Regions from separate parts of the Novosphingobium rhizovicinum genome, predicted to be linked through region 3. Evidence: riboswitches for the same ligand, from Rfam matches in the RefSeq annotation. Region 3 holds a riboswitch; each other region holds the start of a gene.

Region 1 (4,473 bases), on a different contig from region 3:
CGGTGTCGATCGTTGTCGTTCACCGGGCGCAACTCGACCGACCGGCAGCGGCATGCGCGAACGACAATATTGGATGCCGTGTTTGCTGCGGCGAAGCGGATGGTCATGGGTGCGGCCCTTTGTCGTTATTGATCTGAGAGGCTTAGCCGCATTGTCCTAATCCATCGGTGCAAGTCTATGGTTTCAGAGACGTTGAGGATCATCTGTCCGGCTTGCTGGACCGGCGTTCCGTCGCTCACGTCAGCAGATGAAATGCACGGGTACTCAGTTCACAAGCTGCCGACCGGGCTGGCGATCCACTGGCCGCTGTTGCGATATTCGTCTCGAACCTCGTGACCGCCCGGCAAGTTGTCGCCGCTGTAGAGCGCGTCGCCGCCTCTGCGCGTGAGTTCATTGGTGTAGAGAGGCGCAGCCGTTGGCGCGCCGGTATGAAGCGACGCCGCCGAGCGATCGGCCTGCATGGCTCCCCGATCAAACACCTGCTGGATGTCCACGGGATCGATTGAAGTGTCTCCGGCTTGGGCTGGCGCAGGCTGCCGGGGCCGAGGGCCTGGAGTGGGTTCGCCGCCGAGATAGGCGAAGCGGAAGACCGCATGTTTTCCGGCGGCTCCGTTGAAGCTGTAAAAGCGGTGAGCGCCGATGGTGAGCATATAGCGTAAGCTTGATGCCCAGTACGGATGGACTGCAAGCGTATGATAGTGCGTCGCCAGACCGGCGGGAGTGTAGACATAGCCCGCCAGCGCCTGCCGGGCCACGTTTGCGGCTCGGTCCCAGAACAGACGCTGGGGGCGGCGTGCCAGTGACCCGTCGCAGGTGAACGTGAACTGGCAGCCGGTCGTGCGTTCCGAGCCTTGAAAGACCACGCCGCAGACAGTGTTCGGATATGCGGGATGGGCGACCCGGTTAAGAACAACCTGGGCGACCGCACGCTGTCCGGCATCGGCTTCGCTCGCCGCTTCGTAATAGATCGCAGCCGTCAGGCACTGCTCTGCACGCAAGCGATCGATGCCGCTGTTGTCGACGCGCAGAGGGCGCGCTGCCGGTTCATTCTGAAAGACAGACCCGATCTCGGTCGCAATGGCAGAGTACGCTGCTGGTGCCGGGTTGGCCTCAAGATCAAGGTAGTAGAACGCGGAGCCGGGAAAACTCTCGCCCTTCCGCTCGAACGGCATCGGGTCCATTCCCGCCTCGTGCGCAATTGCGTCGCCGATCCGGAAAGCTGCGAGTGCGTTGGGGTTAGCCGAAAACGCCGGGAGAGCGGCGAGACCCATGAGGGCTGCTGCCAGGCGGGCCTTCTTGCGCTGGGCTTTAGCGCGATGGCCTCGCATGCCTTTGTGTGTCAGCCGTGCCGTGAAATCGCGGGAGCGCTGCTCGTTAAGACAGAGTTGGGCGAGGCGGGCCGTCATGCAATCCTGATTCTAGCGGGAGGGGGTGTACGGCGGCAGACCGTCACCCCCTCCGCATAAGTGCGGGCGCAGCGTAGAACAGCGGCGATTCCCTCGCGTCCCGTCACGGCACAGGGGCCAGCCATAGCCTTAAGAGCTTAAAGACTCCTGCTCCGCGAGCGCGGCGATGGTTCCGTGCAGTTACCCTTGCCAGGCCTGACTTGTGCTTCTATCCGCCCGCTCACGTCATGGGTGCCCGATTGCCGGGCCTAAGAGGGAATTCGGTGCGATACCGAGCTGCCCCCGCAACTGTGACCGGGGAGTCCACTCTCAACCAGCCACTGGTGCAGCTTCGAAGGCGGCCGGGAAGGCGAGGGTGGGCAGCGATCCGGGAGCCAGGAGACCTGCCCAAGACGGTCGTTCCGCGCCGGGCGGGGTGTACCGGAATGCAGCGTGGACCGCGCGCCAAGCAATGGGCGCGGCCCTCTCGCCATGAGCGGCAATTCGTTCAGGGCTGGAGGTTTATCTATGAAGTATCTGTTTTTGCTTGGTTCGTCACTCACGTTGGCGATGCAGGCACGTGCTCAGGACGTGCCGCTCGCCTCAGCGACCGGCGTTGGCGAAGGGACGGAGATCACCGTTCTTGCCACTGGCAGCCGCCTCGACATCGACAAGACTGGTCAGCCTGTCAGTGTCATCGGGACGGCGGAGCTGAAGTCGATCCAGGGCCCCGATATCGCGCGAGTGCTTGAGCGTCTGCCTGGAGTCACGTTCTCGCGAAACGGCAGTCTGGGTGGCACGACGAGCGTCTTCGTGCGGGGCGCCAACTCGCAGCAGGTGCTGGTCCTCATCGATGGCATCAGGGTCGCGGATGTCGCCGCACCGGGGGGCGGCTATGACTTCGCCAACGTCAGCGCCGGTGGCGTCGGGCGCGTAGAGCTTCTGCGCGGATCGAACTCGGTGATCTGGGGTTCGGAAGCCATCGGTGGTGTCATCTCTCTGACATCGCGCGAGCTCAATGGCGTCGAGACGACCGCAGAGTATGGCACGCGCGATACATTCGATGGTCAAGTGACAGCGGGCCTGTCCACAGACCGTTACGGTGTCACGCTGAATGGCGGGTACCTGAGGACTGACGGGCTAAGCCAGGCAGCGGCTGGATCGGAAGAAGACGGTTTTCGACAGTGGCGGGCCAACGGACGCGCTAGGTATGCGCTCACGTCTGCTTTGGAGGCGACACTCACCGGCAGGTACACACAGGGCAAGCTGGAGATCGACGGCTATCCGGCGCCTCTCTACGTCTTCGCGGACACGCACGAGTACCAGAAGACACGAGAGATTGGCGGGCGCGCTGGGCTCGCGTGGTCTTCCGACGCAGTTGATCTGAATGCCGGATACCAGGTTTCAGACACACGCCGCCGCTACTTCGACCCGAGCTCCCCGACGGATCCGACTTCGCAGACACAGGGGCAGAGTCGCCGTGCAGAGCTTCGGGGCGCATGGCGGGCATACGATGCTCTCCGGCTGGACTTCGGCGCAGATCACGAATGGACCCGCATCGATGTCAGCTCTGCGTCCCGCCGCAAGGCCCATCTTTCAAGCGGACACGCGCTGCTAGGCTGGTACTCGGATGCGTTCACAGTGGCGGCCGGCGTGCGCTACGATGACCATTCGCGCTTCGGTGATCGCTGGACGTTCGGTGCCAACGGTAGCGCCGCGCTCGGCGACGACTGGCGCCTGCGCGCGTCGTATGGTGAAGGGTTCAAGGTTCCCACGCTCTATCAGCTTTTCTCGGAATACGGGAACGGAGCGCTCAGACCCGAGAAGAGCCGCAGTTATGACGCAGGCGTGGAATACGGCGACCGCAACGGAGCGCTCCACTTCGCACTCACCGGATTTCGGCGCGACAGCCGCGATCTCATTGGCTTCATCTCATGCGAAGGGAGCCTCTGCGAAACCCGTCCCTTCGGCTACTACATCAATATCGGACGTGCGCGCGCAACCGGCATGGAACTCGAACTGGGCGCCAGGATGAGCAGCACGTTGCGCGGACAGGCAGCCTACACTTACGTCAAATCGATTGACCGAACCGAGGGCGGAGTGAGCGAGGGCAACGACCTCGCAAGACGTCCGCGGCACACGCTGACGGCCTCGCTCGATTGGTCGCCCATCACGGCGGGCCCACTTACCGGCTTGGCGATCGGCGGCGACGTGCGGCTCGTCGGGGAAAGCTATGACGATCCGGGCAATTTCACGCGTCTTTCCAGCTACGTCCTGGGGACTCTGAGGGCGAGCGTGCCTGTGACACAGTATCTTGAGATTTTCGGCCGTGTAGAGAACCTTGCGGATGAAAGTTATCAGACAGTCTCCGGATATGGCACGGCCGGACGGTCTGCCTTCGTGGGTCTGCGAGCCCGGATGTGACAGGAGGGGCTCGCCCTGTCCCTGGAACGGCTGCCCGGACAAAGGGCCTGCCGGCTGGCGACGCCTCTGCCGGCGTGCTCCGTAAGGCTGGCGCTGTGCTCATTTGCGCCTTGATTTCGGCCTGCGCGAGCCCGGCGGCTGAGGTGCCCCGCAGCGATACGCGCCCGACGCTCGTGTCGCTCAACCCGTGCAGTGACGCCACGCTCGCGGAAGTCGCTGCGCCAGGGCAACTCCTCGCCGTCTCTCACTATAGCCTGGATCCTGCCGCAAGCTCGATGGGTGTCGCGGCGGCAGAACGCTTTGGGGCTGTGTCCGGCTCGGTCGAGGAGATTGCAGCTTTGCAGCCGGATATGGTGGTCGCTGACATCTTCCTTCCGCCCGCGACGCGGCAGGCCCTGGAAGACCTGGGCATCAGGGTGGTGAGCATTGGCGCGACGGATTCTGTGGAGACCAGCAAGGCGCAGATCCGTCAGCTCGCGGAAGAGACCGGGAATAGTGAGCAAGGTGAAGATCTTATCAGCAAGATTGAGCATGCCTTGGCAAGTTCTGCGCCGCAGCGGGGCGCGGCGCCGATCCCGGCCATCGTGTGGCAATCCGGCGGCATCGTTGCGGGAGACAGCACTCTGGTTGCCGATCTCCTGCGCCGGACCGGCTTCATCAACGG
Region 2 (4,473 bases), 210 kb from region 3:
GCCGGCGGCGAGGTAGTACTCGTCGACCAGCGCCTCCAGCTGCTTGAGCGGACCGTAGCTTTCCGCGCGGGTGAGCGGCGGCGTCAGGTGATCGATGACAACGGCGGAGAGGCGCCGCTTGGCTTGTGTGCCTTCCCCCGGATCGTTGACGATGAAGGGATAGAGCTGCGGCACCGGCCCGGCGCAGATCTCCGGAAAGCAGGTATCGGACAGGGAAAGCGCCTTGCCCGGCAGCCACTCCAGATTGCCGTGCTTGCCGACGTGGACTACCGCATGCGCCCCGAAACTGCGGTTCAGCCAGATATGGAACGCAAGGTAGCCGTGCGGCGGCGGCAGCGCGGGATCGTGGTAGGTCTGCTTGGGATCTATGTTGTACCCGCGCGCCGGCTGCACCGCGATCGCAACATTGCCGAAGCGGTGCACAGGCAGCCGGAAAGCGCCGTCACGCACAAAGGGATCGTGTGCCGGCTCGCCCCAGCGCTCCAGCATGGAATTGCGCGCAGCGGCCGGTATCTTGGCGAATGCGGCGAGATAATCGGCCAGTGGCAGTGCGATCTCGCCGGGTCGGTCTCGCGCATCAGGAGCGTTGGTGACACCCCCGGTCATGCACCGCATCAGCGCGGCACCCTCTCGCGGCGCATCGCCGATGTCGTATCCCGCCGTGCCCAGACTGGCGAGGATCGAGGCAGCGCTGGCGGGCGTGTCGAGGCCGACGCCGTTGCCGATCCGCCCATCGCGATTTGGATAGTTCGCCAGCACCAGCGCCACCCGGCGTTCCGGCGTGGGCGTGCGGCGCAGGCGCGCCCAGGCGGCGGCAAGATCGGCTACGAAGGCCACGCGGTCCGGCGCGACACGGGGCACCACGATGCTGCATTGCGTCACCGCATCGAAGCGCTCGGCCGCCTTGAAGGCGACAGCACGGGTGAAGACCCGTCCGTCGACCTCCGGCAGGGCGACGTTCATCGCCAGGTCGCGCGGTCCAAGGCCGCGCGCTGCGTCGCGCCATTCGCCTTCCTCCACGCCCGCGAACGCGACCTGCAGGATGGGGCAGTCGGCGCGTTCCAGCACGCTCGGATTGCGTGGCTCGCCCGAGGATGAGGCGGCGAAGCTGGTGGCGTTGACGATCACGTCGGGCGAGACCTCGTGCAGGAGACCGCCCAGCCAGTCGATCACGAAAGGTTCGCGCAAGGCGCGCACGTGGACGGCGGCGACGTTGAACCCGCGCTCTTGTAGCGCAGCAATCATGGCGTCGACAGCTTCCAGCGTACCGGCGATCATCAGCGCGCGATAGAACACCAGCACCGCAACCGGCGCATCCGGCCGCCAGCTCGCCCGCAGGTCTGCAAGGCTCGGGCGGTCCTTGCCGGAAAGGTAGAGCCCGGCCTCGGCCACCGGCACCGGATTGTCCGCAGGACCGCAGTCCTCCCCAATCGCTTGCGCCGCCGTGCGCAGAAAGGAGAGGGCATTGGCTGGACCGCCCTGCCGGAGATACTCGCGCAGCCGCTCCACCAATTCGAGCGGCATCGTGCAGGCGCGGTCCAGGGCCGGGTCCAACTCGCGCCCATCGGCAATAGCGGCAAAGGCAATGCCGCGCGCGCGGGCTAGGGCGGCGATCTCGTCAATGCCGTAGGGCCAGTAGCTCTTGCCGCCCAGCAGCACGACGCAGATGAAGCGGGCGTGCGCCAGCACCTTCTCGACATAGAGGTCGACCGAGTACGGATGCCGCAGTTGCAGCAGGTTTGCGAGGCGCACGCTCGGCGCTGTGGGCGTTTCCTCAGCCAGCCTGGCCGCAGCTTTGGCGAAGCACGCCAGCTCGCTGTCCGCCACCGTGAGGATCACGATGTCACCCGGCGGCTGATCGAGGTCGATCGCCTCCTCGCCGTTGGAGATCGTGCCGGGGGTGGCGGACAGCAGGTGCATCAGGCGGCTACGGAACCGAGCTGCGGGGCAAGACCCGCTTCGATGGCAGCGCGGTCCAGGCCCTTCTGACCGATGACCACCAGCTGCGTGCGCCTGCTTTCGGACGGAAGCCAAGGGCGATCGTAGAAGTGCTGGATGCGCGGGCCGACGGCCTGCACCACGAGACGGCTGCCTTTGCCTGTCACTGCGACCATGCCCTTGATGCGCAGCACATCATGGCGGGCGATCAACGTAGCCATGCCCGTCAGCATGGCGTCCAGATCGGCCACTTCGCCGCCCGCGACGACGAAGCTGTCGAAGTCGTCGTGATCGTGATCGGCGTCCAGGCCGTCGATGTGCGAGGGGCGGGAGTCGAGATCGTCCTCGGCGGCGGCGGTGATGCCGAGCAAGGCGGCGATGTCCACCACGCCATGGGCTGCGCGCACGATCTTCACGCCGGGGCGGATTTCCGCTTCCACTTGCCGTTCGACTGCAGCCAGCGGCTCGGCGTCGATCAGGTCGGTCTTGTTGAGCACAACCATGTCGGCGCAGCCGAGCTGCTCCTCGAACAGCTCTTCCAGCGGGCTTTCATGGTCGAGGCTGGGATCGGCGGCGCGGGCCGCCGCCAGTGCGGCCTCGTCAGTGGCGAAGCGCCCGGCTGCCACCGCGTCGGCGTCGATCAGCGCGACCACGCCATCCACCGTGGCGCGGGTACGGATGTCGGGCCACTGGAACGCCTTGACCAGCGGCTTGGGCAGGGCGAGCCCCGAAGTCTCGATGATGATGTGCTCGGGCCGGTTGGGCCGGTCGAGCAGCTTCATCATCGTCGGCAGGAAGTCGTCGGCGACGGTGCAGCAGATGCAGCCATTGGCCAGTTCGACTATATCGTCCTCGGGACAGGCGGCATCGTTGCAGCCCTTCACCAGTTCGCCATCGACGCCGACATCCCCGAACTCGTTGATGATGAGCGCCAGACGTCGCCCGCCGGCGTTGCCGAGCAGATGGCGGATCAGTGTGGTCTTGCCGGCTCCGAGAAAGCCGGTGATGACGGTCGTGGGTACTTTGCTCAAGGTACTCTCCTGCCGCGCCGGCGACACTACGCGGCGGGGCAGGCCGGTACGCAGATGACGCGCGCCAGCGAACGGCACACGCGCATCGGACCGGCGCGAGAGGCGCCCGACGCAAGCGTGCCGATGCGGCCCCGGCCGCATGCATGATGTCGCTCAGACGGAAGGTACCGTGCCTTGGCCATCCCCTGGGCCACGGCAAGAGCGACCAGACGCCGGCAGGTCTCCTGGCTCGCGGGTCAAGGCTTGATGCACGCCTTCCCAGGCCTCGCATGTCTCAGCGTCCGGCCCAGTGGCTGCTCTCGATCCAGAGAGCATGTGCATCGCGCTCACCGCTTACAGTTGCAGGGACAGCCGCGGAATCGAGGAGCAAGCCCTCTCACCGCATTCCCATTCAAGCCTCTTGCGAGGCACCGGCGCGATCTTCGTCCGCAGCGGCCAAGGCCAGTGCGAACAGGAATGCTCGTACTCGCCGCCAACCGCTGCGGCAAGGTGCGAGTTGCGCATGGCACTGATGAGGTGGAGGCGGCATTTTTCTTGACTGGAAGTCCGGACCGTCGTTACCGCTGCCCCCGTACGGCGTTTTTGAGCCAGTTGGCTCTGAAACACTGGGAATGAGGGTAGGGCGGTATCGCCCGGAGCCTCAGCCGCCCCCGCGACTGTAAGCGGCGAGCGAGAAGCGCATGGCGGACCAGTCCCGCCATCCACTGGGCCGGACGCTGAGACATGCGAGGCTTGGGAAGGTGCGCATCAAGCGATGACCCGCGAGCCAGGAGACCGGCCGTGCATCTGTCCACTCAAAGCCGTCGGTGGGACGGCAGGAGAACTGCAATGCACATCGAACCGGGCTTCGTTGCCCCGGGCAAGATCTGGCTGGGCTATATCACCGCAGCTGCCGCCGGATCCTATGCTCTGAAGTTGGCAGCCGATGCCGTCAAAACCAATGGATCGTTATCCCTGGCTGCGCGCTGCCTCGTTGCCAGTGCGCTGGCTTTCAGCTTCTTCCAGGTGTTGCCGCACCATCCGGTCGGCGTCTCGGAAGTACACCTGATCCTGGGATCGACCCTGTTCCTGGGGCTGGGACTTGCGCCGACCGCGATCGGCCTCGTTGTCGGATTACTGGTCCAGGGCATGTTCTTCGCGCCCTCTGACCTGCCGCAGTTCGGCATGAACGTGACCACCTTGTTGGTGCCGCTGTTCGGCCTGAGCGCACTCGCACGCCGGATCATCGCGCCCGATACGCCCTACGTCGCCCTTGGCTATAGCCAGACTCTTACGCTCTCTAGCACCTACCAGGCCGGGATCGTCAGCTGGGTGGCGTTCTGGACCTTCTGGGGGCAAGGCTTCACGTCGGCCAGCGCGGCTTCGGTGGCCACGTTCGGCGCCGCTTACATGCTGGTGATCATCGTCGAGCCGCTGGTGGACCTTGCCGTGCTGTGGGGCGCAAAGGCGCTCCATCAGCTCAAAGGCAGCGGCTTCGTGGAGCGGCGTCTCTACGAGGCCGGGT
Region 3 (4,473 bases):
CGCGCCGCCACGCTGGCGCGCAGACCGTCAGGGAGCTCGATGCCGCCTTCCACATTGGCGAGGTGGCGCGGCACACGGGCAAGCTGACGACCGAAGAAGGCACTGTCCTCGCTCCGGTCCTCAGCCTTGATCCAGCTGTAGTTGCCTTCCACGAACAGGACGTTCCAGCGCGCCGAACCGGTAAGCTCCAGCCCGCGCGCGCGGCTTTCCTTGACGTTGGCATAGTAGCCGAAGCGCGTCGTGTTCGTGCCCGGTATGTAGCAGACCGCTGGTTGCGCGCCGCTGGTGGGGCAATAGGCAAAGTCGATCAGGTTGTCTGTCTCCCGCTCGAACCAGGCTGCCGACGCGTGGAGGATATCGCCGAAACGGTGCTCAAGGCCCACCTCCCAGCCTTTCGCCTTTTCGGGCTCAAGGTCGGCAACTCCGTAGGCACTGAACAGCTGGTAGAGCGAAGGCGCCTTGAAGCCTTCATCGTAGCTGGCCCGCAGAATGGTTGCGCCCCCGTTTGGCGTGAATGCGCCACCGGCGCTGAACACGGTATTGTCGCCGAAGCGGGAGTTATGATCGTACCGCGCCCCGGCATTCAGCGTCAGGCCGGTGAGGGGGGTGATACGGAACTGGCCATAGAGGCTGTCGGTATCGACCCTGTAAGGCTGCAAGGTGTAGGGTGCCGCCGAGTTCGTGGGCGAAGCGGTGGACATCCGCTGCTCCTCCCGCTCGGCACCGAATACGATGTCCAGCATGTCCGCAGGCTTGTAAATGCCCTGATACTCGAACCGGCGGATGCGGCCCTGTGCGTCGAAGGTGATCTGGCGAATGCTGCGGTTCGGGTCGTAGTTCTCCCGGTCCGTCTCGGTCTGCAGCACCGCGAGGCGGTTCACCAGCTTGCCGTCGAACAGCTGGAAGTTCAGCCCCGCGTAGCCCGACCATTCGCCGGTCGTGCCATATGCAGCGGTGTCTCCGCTGAAACCGTCGAAGTCGCTGCGTGCGTCAGCCCAGTAGCCGCGTAGGTCGAGCCAGACGTCGGGCGAGAGCCTGATAGTGGCGGTGCCGCTCGCGGCCTGACGGGAATAGCCGTCATCCTCCGTCCCGTTCGCGCGGGCCGAAATGCCATCGGTGGTGAAGGTCGAGGCGGCGATGCGCCAGTCCACCATCTCGCTTGTACCGCCGATGCCCGCGCGGGCCGACACGGTCTCGTGCGTGCCCGCCTCGATGGCCATGCTTCCTTCCAGCGGCTTCTCGGGCCGGCGCGTGCGCACATTGACCACGCCGCCGATCGCATCGCTGCCCCACAGGATGGACTGTGGGCCGCGCAGGATCTCTATGCGTTCGATGTCGTCCAGCATCAGGTTGGAGAAGGCGTATCCGCCTGCGGTCGAAGAGGGATCGGCAAGGCGCATTCCGTCGATCACCATCACCGTCTGCCCGGCGTCCGCACCGCGGATGCGCAGCGAGGTGGCTGTTCCATATCCCCCGTTGCGCGAAAGGCTGATGCCTGGCGTACGCAGGAGAATGTCGGTTACGGTGATCGGCTGCGCCTCGATGACCGCTTCTTCGTCGAGAACCGTCACGCTGGCGGAGTTGCGCTCCTGCGCGACAGGAGTGCGGAACGCGGACACCACGATGCTTCCGTCAGGTGCATCGTCGGCATGGGCGGGCTGAATGGAAAAGGCAGTGAGGGCCAGTACGGTGGCCACAGAGGTCATGCGGTGCAAGGTGAAATCCCCTACTTGCAAACGGCGTCGGACCCTGCCGGTCGATCGTTGCAAGGAGGCGCGCGCGTGAGGGCCCCCGCAAGGTCGCAGGGCACGACATGACACCTCTTGCGCGGAGATCCCGGCAAGGCGGTTGCTGTCGTTGCGCGAGGGATGACCCCTCCTGACGGAAGGGCCCTCGAACACCCGGTGCACCCTGCCCGGATGAAGAACGACTGCGTCAGGCAGGTCTCCTGGCTTGCGGGTCAACGCCGTTCCGGCCGCCTTCTCAGGACAGGAAGTCCCAATGGCAAATGGCCGGATGGCTCTCCGCTTACAGTTGCAGGGGCAGCCCGGGGTTTTCACCCGAGTTCCCTTTTGATCCCCTCGCGGGGAACCCGTCGCGGCGCGGCCCCTACTGCGGGACGTGACGGCATGCAAGTACCTGCCGCTTGCGGTGCTCCGCCGTCTCGCCTAGGCAGAGGGCGTATCGGGTGCCCGAAAGGGCTTAATCGGGAAGTCCGGGATGGCGGTTCATGATCGCCAAAGCCGGCACTGCTCCCGCAACTGTAACCGGTGAGCGCATCGCCACGGTGCCATTGAAAGCTCCGGCTTTCGAGAAGGCGGCGAAGAGCGCGTTGATCCGGAAAGTCAGGAAACCGGCCTGATATCGTCGTTCCTTCGCGCGGGCGGGATGCACCGGGCGGACGAGGGATCCGCGTTCTTGCGGAAAGTGGCCCTTGGCGGACGACATTCGTGTGTCGCGTCGAAGGAGAGCCGTGAAGCCATGTTCAAGCCCTGATCAGCTTCAGGCGGAAGCATGTTCCGCCTTGCTCCCCCCGTGCGATCGGCGCGGCCTGCGGGCTCGCGTCGCGTTTCCACGTTCAGACCGGAAGCCCTTTATGAACCGTCACCTGTCCACACGTTCCCCGCGTTTCGAATTCGTCGCCTTTTGCGCGCTTACCTTGGTGATGCTGACCACCCGCAGCCATGCCTTGAGCGACGTAGTGCACTTACCTGATACCAGCCTTGCCAGTTTCTTCTTGCTGGGCTTCCTGGTTCGCCGGGCAAGCGCGTTTGCCGGGTTGTTCCTGTTCGGCTTTGCCATCGACGTCTGGACGATATTCGTCATGGGTGGCTCTGGCTTCTGCTTCACGCCCGCTTACTGGATGCTGCTGCCTGCCTATGGAGTGATGTGGTTTGCCGGTCGCGTGGTCGCCGACGGGTTCGGCGAAGAGCGATCAGCACTAGCAGCGGGGATCGCATTGCTGATCGCCGCCACATTGGTATCCAAGCTGCTCTCCAGCGGCGGTTTCTACTTCCTGGGCGGACGTTACCCTGATCCAACCATCGCTGAGTTCCTCCCGCGCCTTGAGCGCTATTTCCCGGGCACCCTTTTTGCCACTCTGCTGTGGTCCGGGATCGGCGCCACTGTCTACGCGGTGTACAAGGCCGCGCAGCCCCGCCTGAGCCGGGCCCACGCGCAGTGAGCAGCGCGCCTTTGGCACTACCGGTTTGCCCCGCCTTATGAGCACAACCGGCTCGTGCCCGGCTCTGATGGTGGCGGCGCCATCATCAGGTCAGGGCAAGACACTCGTCACCGCGGCTCTGGCCCGCCGTCACCGCGACGCCGGAAGGCGGGTGCGTGTCTTCAAGTGCGGGCCAGACTACCTGGACCCGATGGTGCTGGAACGCGCCTGCGGATCGCCGGTGCATCAACTCGACTTGTTCATGGTTGGCGAAGCCGCGTGTCGGCGCCTGTTGCACGACGCTGCACTGGATGCGGACCTGATCCTTGTGGAAGGCGTAATGGGCCTCTTCGATGGCACCCCGTCGGCCGCCGACCTGGCGAACCGGTTTGACCTGCCGGTTCTGGCGGTGATCGACGGCTCCGCCATGGCGCAGACGTTTGGCGCCCTTGTTCAGGGCCTCGCTACCTACCGTCGGGGCGTCAATCTCGCGGCCGTACTCGCCAACAAGGTTGGCAGCGCTCGCCACGCTGCGATGCTGGAGGAGAGCGTTCCCTCCGGCGTGCAGTGGCTGGGCGCCATGCCGCGCAACGCGGATATCGCTCTTCCCGAGCGGCATCTGGGGCTGATGCAGGCGCAAGAGATCGGCGACCTGGAGGACCGTCTCGCCAAAAGTGCGGCAAGCCTGCCAGACGCGGCGACCTGGCTGCCGCCTCCGGTGCACTTCGGCGGGTCCGACGGCCCAAGTACCCGGTTGCCCGCTCTTCTTCGGGGCACGCGCGTCGCCATCGCGCGCGACGAGGCTTTCGGGTTTATCTACCCGGCAAACCTGGCCTGCCTTCGTTCGCTGGGGGCCGAACTGCGGTTCTTTTCGCCCCTGAACGACCCCGCCTTGCCGGAGTGCGACGCCATCTGGTTTCCGGGAGGCTACCCGGAACTCCATCTCGCCGCACTCTCACAGAACAAGCGCATGATCTCGTCTGTCCGTGACCATCATTCGGCAGACAGGCCCATCCTCGCTGAATGCGGGGGGATGCTCTATTGTCTGGAAGAAGTGGTCGACAGTGGCGGGCGCCGCGCGGAACTCGCTGGCCTTTTGCCGGGATCCGCCACCATGCGCCCGCGCCTGACCGCGTTGGGTCTGCAGCAGGCGGACCTTCCGGGCGGCAGCATCCGGGGGCACACATTCCATTACTCCGACGCGTCCATTGAACTCGCACCGTCATGGTTTGCAACGCGTCCAGGAGGCGAGCAGGGGGAGGCAATCTATCGGTCAGGACGCCTGACCGCGACTTATGCCCACTTCTATT
Region 4 (4,473 bases), 280 kb from region 3:
CCTACCTTGAAGCCGATGGCGAGCACCTCAGCGAGCCGCCGGAGGGTTACAATCAAGTGCTGACGCGCGATCAGTGGCGCGGGGTCGTGGATTTCGCCAAGGCTGTCGACGCGAAGGTCGGCGTGAGCTTCGCCGTCAGCGAGGGACCAAGGGGGGCGGACGGCGTCTGGCAGACGGAGCAAGCACAACGGCTGCTGGATCTGACACGCGCGGCCGGAGGCGAACTTGGCTTTGCCGAGTTCATTAACGAGCCGAATGCCGCCTCACTAGGCCGACTGCCCAAGGGCTATTCCGTTGCAGACTACACGCGCGATTTCTCGATCTTCCTCGACTGGGCGCGCAAAGTGTCCCCGAACACGAAGATCGTCGGACCCGGGGGAGTTGGCGAAGGTGGCGACCTCAGCAAGATCCCGGTCGCGACCCTGGCCAGAATGCTGCTCACCGAAGAGCTGATGAAAGCCAATCCCAACGCTGTCGATGCAGTGTCATACCACTTTTATGGCGGCGTTTCGCAGCGCTGCGCGAACACACAGGCAGAGCAGGCGCAGCAATCGCAGGCGCTGACACCCACATGGCTCGATCTCACCCTGCGGGACTGGAAATATTATTCGGGGCTCCGCGACAAGTACGAGCGGGGCGATCCCATGTGGGTGACGGAAACGGCGCAGGCTGCTTGCGGCGGAAGTCCTTGGGCAGCGACTTTCCTGGACACGTTCCGGTATGTCAATCAGCTCGGCCTGCTGGCTCAGAAGGGCGTGCGCGTGGTGTTCCACAACACGCTTACGGCATCGGACTACTCGCTGATCGAGGAGGGTACGAAGAACCCGCGGCCGAACTATTGGGCAGCCGTGCTGTGGCGCAGGACGATGGGTACGACCGTTCTGGCCTCTCCTCCTTCGCCGGCGGAAAACCTGCGAATCTACGCTCATTGCCTGCCGGAATCGAACGGGGGAGTGGGCATGGTCGCTATCAATTATGGCGATACACCGCAGGTCCTGACCTTAGGCGAAGGAGCAAAGGTCTGGCTGCTGGAGGCGCCATCTGTTGACGGAACAAGCGTGACGGTGAACGGCCAAACGCCTCACCTGCAAGCGGACGGCTCCCTTTCCGGTCTGCGTGGCGTATCAGCAGGACCTTCAACGCGCATCCCGGCGACGTCCATAGCGTTCTTCACCAAGCCCCACGCGGGCAACGCCGCCTGCAAGTGAATGGAGTGCATCACTGATAAGACGGTGGGCTGTTTGCCACCTCATACGCTTGCTCACTCTTGTGATGCGACATTATGCCATTGCGCATGTGCAGAGGTTCGCTGCGGTGCATGCTCCAGCGCACGGACCGGTGCGCTGCAAATCCGGGCGTGAAGAGCGGCATGACCTACACAACGAGTTCTGTCAGACCGGCTGAACCGACGCAGAGCCGCAGGCCGTCTGCCCTCTTCCGTTATATCGAAGACCTGCAAGGAGAGGCGCCCCGGGGCAGCGTGCTCGATGCCGGCGATGTCGCTGACCGGGCGCTGGCGGCGGCACTGGCAGTGCAAGGCGAGAATTTGAGAGCGCGGGCCCTGAATCAGATCGCTCGCGGAGGTCGCCTGAAAAGCGGTTATGATGATGTGCTGGCTGCAGAGCGGCTTCCCGGCGCGGCGGAGTAGACAAGCAGGAACAATCTCCGCGTCGCAACACAGTTGCTCCGGCAAATCGCTCCAGCCGCTTCGCATGAATGGAGGCTTGCGGACCGACCTCGCACCTACTATCCGGCGCGCGTCCGGCACCGCTCCAGTAGCGGCGCCGGATAATGATCGCGCCGGTGCCTTGAGAGAGGCTTAAAAGGGAACGCGGTGAGGACGGTTCAGGCGCATGCCTGAAGGTCCAAATCCGGGGCTGTCCCTGCAACTGTAAGCGGTGAGCGCGATGCACACGCGGCAGGACACACGTCTTTGTCGCAGCCACTGGGCCGGACGCTAAGTCATGCGAGGCCTGGGAAGGCCGTGTATCAAGCGATGACCCGTGAGCCAGGAGACCTGCCGGCGTCTGGTCGCTCATGCTTTGGTCCAGGGGATGGCCCAGGCACGGTTCTTCCGTCGAGCGACGAACGAGCGGCTGGGGCCGTATCGGTTCGTGCCGCGGGCGCTTTCTGGCGTCCGCCCGTTGGCGCGCGCCGACCGTTCGTGCGGACGCCCCGCCTACGTCACCTGATGCCGACGGGGCACTTTCAATGGCTTTTCATCATACAGACACGTGTATTTTCGCGCTCGTGCTGAGCATGCTTCTATGCTCACCGGCGTCCGCGCAGACGCAGCCGGCAGCCCGAGAGGACGATCCGACTGGCGAGATCATCGTCACCGGCGTGGTGGACCCGCTGCAGCTCAACAAGGTCAGCGAGGGCGGAAGCCGGCTCAATCTCACGCCGCTTCAGACACCGGCGAGCGTCGAAATTCTCGATGGTGATGCGATCCGCCTGCGCGGCGACCTTACGGTTCAGGACGCCGCAGCCCGCGCCACCGGTATCGTGAACACCTCGGGCGTATTTGGCTACAACCTCTCGGCTCGCGGGTTCGCCGGTCAGAACAGCGTGATGCAGCTCTACGACGGCATGCGGATGTACAACAACACTCTGACGTTCCCGGCGGACCCGTGGATGGCGGAGGCGGTCGAAGTGCTGCGCGGACCCGCTTCGGTTCTCTATGGCGAGGCCGCGATCGGCGGTGCGGTGAACGTCGTGCGCAAGCAGCCGAGCGATGAGTACCAGCACGCCTTGCGGGCAGGGCTGGGGTCCTATGGGTTTGCGAACCTGGCGGCAGGCAGCGGCGGCCCGGTTACCGATCGCATCGGCTACCGCGTCGATGCCAGCTATCGCCAGTCCAATGGCTGGATGGAGCGTGGTGACAGCAGCGCTATCGCTCTTTCGGGTGCACTGCGCTTCCACCCGACAGAAACGCTCAGCCTGACTGTCTCGCACGATTACAGCCGCCAGAAGCCGCGAACCTGGTTCGGTGTGCCGCTGATCGACGACGGGCTCGACCTTTCGATCCGCAAGAACAACTACAACGTCAGCGATGCCGACTTGCGCTTCCGCGACAACTGGAGCCAGCTGCGAGTTGAGTGGGCGCCAAGCGACACGCTCACGCTGCGCAGCACGTTCTATCATCTGACCGCGAACAAGTACTGGTTCAACAGCGAGAACGCCAGGTGGATAGCCGCAAGTGCCACGGCGGCAGCGACCATTCGCCAGTCAAGCTTTCTCGAACTCTACCATCTTCAGCGGCAGACAGGGAACCGTACGACTGCGACGCTGTCGCACGATCTCGACAGCGGGATCGACAATCGCTTCGTGATCGGCGCGGACTACAACGACATCACCTACAAGAACGTCAGCAACAGCGGGAACAACGCCACCCGTCTCGTGGATATCGCTGACCCCTTCGTGGGGCGGTTTATCCAGCAGACCGGGGCTGCGGCGACCCAGGCCCGCTACAAGAACACGATCAGGCAGTACGCGATCTTCGCGGAGGATCGTCTGGCCTTGGGCGATCGTTTCTCTCTCGTCGGCGGGTTGCGGTATGACCGACCCGAAATCGCCAAACGAGACTACATCAACCCCGCCAACGACTTCACCTCCACGCCTGATGCGGTGACCTGGCGGCTTGGCGCGGTTCTCAACCCGGTACCGTTCATGTCGCTCTACGTCTCCTACGCCACCGCGGCTGACCCGGTTGGCGCGCTCGTGTCGACCTCCCTCGCGCAGAGCGCCTTCGACCTGTCGACCGGCAGGCAGTGGGAGGCCGGGATTAAGCATGTGTTCTGGGAGGGGCGTGGCCAGTGGACGTTCGCCGCCTACACGATCACTAAAAAGAGGCTGTTGACCTCCGATCCGCTGATCCCCTCGATCCAGGTGCAGGTGGGACAGCAATCGTCCAGGGGACTGGAGGCTTCGCTTTTCGTCGAACCCGTGCGAGACCTGAGCATCACTCTGAATGGCACTGTGCTCGACGCCCAGTACGATGATTTCGCGGAGTCCGTCGGCGGCGTTCGTTTCCAGCGAGCGGGCAATCGCCCCGCGAACATTGCCGCGAAGTCGGCCAACCTGTTTGTCAGCTGGAAATTTGCGCCCGCCTGGGTCGCCGATGGCGGTTTGAGCTACGTCGGCGACCGCTTCCAGGATGCTGCGAACACCCGGCGCCTGCCCTCCTATACGCTCACCGATTTCGGTATCCGCTGGTCTGCGACCGAAAGGCTGAGCGCGGGCGTGCGCATGCGCAACATCTTCGACGAGATCTATCCGCGCGCCACATACGGAGCGACCCAGTGGGTGCTGGGCGATCCGCGCACAATCGAAGTGGTGGTCAATGCAGCGTTCTGACCTGGGGCTTTGGAAACGCTGGCTCTGGTCTCTGCAAGAGAGTAAGACTGGCATTATTGCGTTTGACTCGCATTAGCGTAAAAAATAGAGGCCCTGTGTGGGAACATCAGGGGGAAT

The links. A riboswitch is a leader RNA that binds a small molecule or an ion and turns the genes downstream of it on or off. The one in region 3 is predicted to bind cobalamin.
Region 1: another riboswitch for cobalamin. It lies ahead of ABUH87_RS12035 (TonB-dependent receptor plug domain-containing protein); the one in region 3 lies ahead of ABUH87_RS14550 (TonB-dependent receptor plug domain-containing protein).
Region 2: another riboswitch for cobalamin. It lies ahead of cobW (cobalamin biosynthesis protein CobW); the one in region 3 lies ahead of ABUH87_RS14550 (TonB-dependent receptor plug domain-containing protein).
Region 4: another riboswitch for cobalamin. It lies ahead of ABUH87_RS15670 (TonB-dependent receptor); the one in region 3 lies ahead of ABUH87_RS14550 (TonB-dependent receptor plug domain-containing protein).

What each region holds. Positions count from the first base shown of each region.
Region 1 covers NZ_JBFNXR010000048.1:40,614-45,086, reverse strand. Annotated here, with positions in the region: gene ABUH87_RS12045 (hypothetical protein) at 1-107, opposite strand, end outside; gene ABUH87_RS12040 (cell wall hydrolase) at 270-1,406, opposite strand; cobalamin riboswitch at 1,619-1,811, shown strand; gene ABUH87_RS12035 (TonB-dependent receptor plug domain-containing protein) at 1,914-3,809, shown strand; gene ABUH87_RS12030 (ABC transporter substrate-binding protein) at 3,953-4,473, shown strand, end outside.
Region 2 covers NZ_JBFNXR010000052.1:246,219-250,691, reverse strand. Annotated here, with positions in the region: gene cobN (cobaltochelatase subunit CobN) at 1-1,920, opposite strand, end outside; gene cobW (cobalamin biosynthesis protein CobW) at 1,920-2,969, opposite strand; cobalamin riboswitch at 3,167-3,399, opposite strand; cobalamin riboswitch at 3,527-3,766, shown strand; gene ABUH87_RS15355 (energy-coupling factor ABC transporter permease) at 3,798-4,473, shown strand, end outside.
Region 3 covers NZ_JBFNXR010000052.1:40,185-44,657, reverse strand. Annotated here, with positions in the region: gene ABUH87_RS14550 (TonB-dependent receptor plug domain-containing protein) at 1-1,706, opposite strand, end outside; cobalamin riboswitch at 1,922-2,111, opposite strand; cobalamin riboswitch at 2,170-2,376, shown strand; gene ABUH87_RS14545 (hypothetical protein) at 2,597-3,184, shown strand; gene ABUH87_RS14540 (cobyrinic acid a,c-diamide synthase CobB) at 3,222-4,473, shown strand, end outside.
Region 4 covers NZ_JBFNXR010000052.1:318,191-322,663, forward strand. Annotated here, with positions in the region: gene ABUH87_RS15660 (hypothetical protein) at 1-1,208, shown strand, start outside; gene ABUH87_RS15665 (hypothetical protein) at 1,370-1,648, shown strand; cobalamin riboswitch at 1,785-2,039, shown strand; gene ABUH87_RS15670 (TonB-dependent receptor) at 2,212-4,356, shown strand.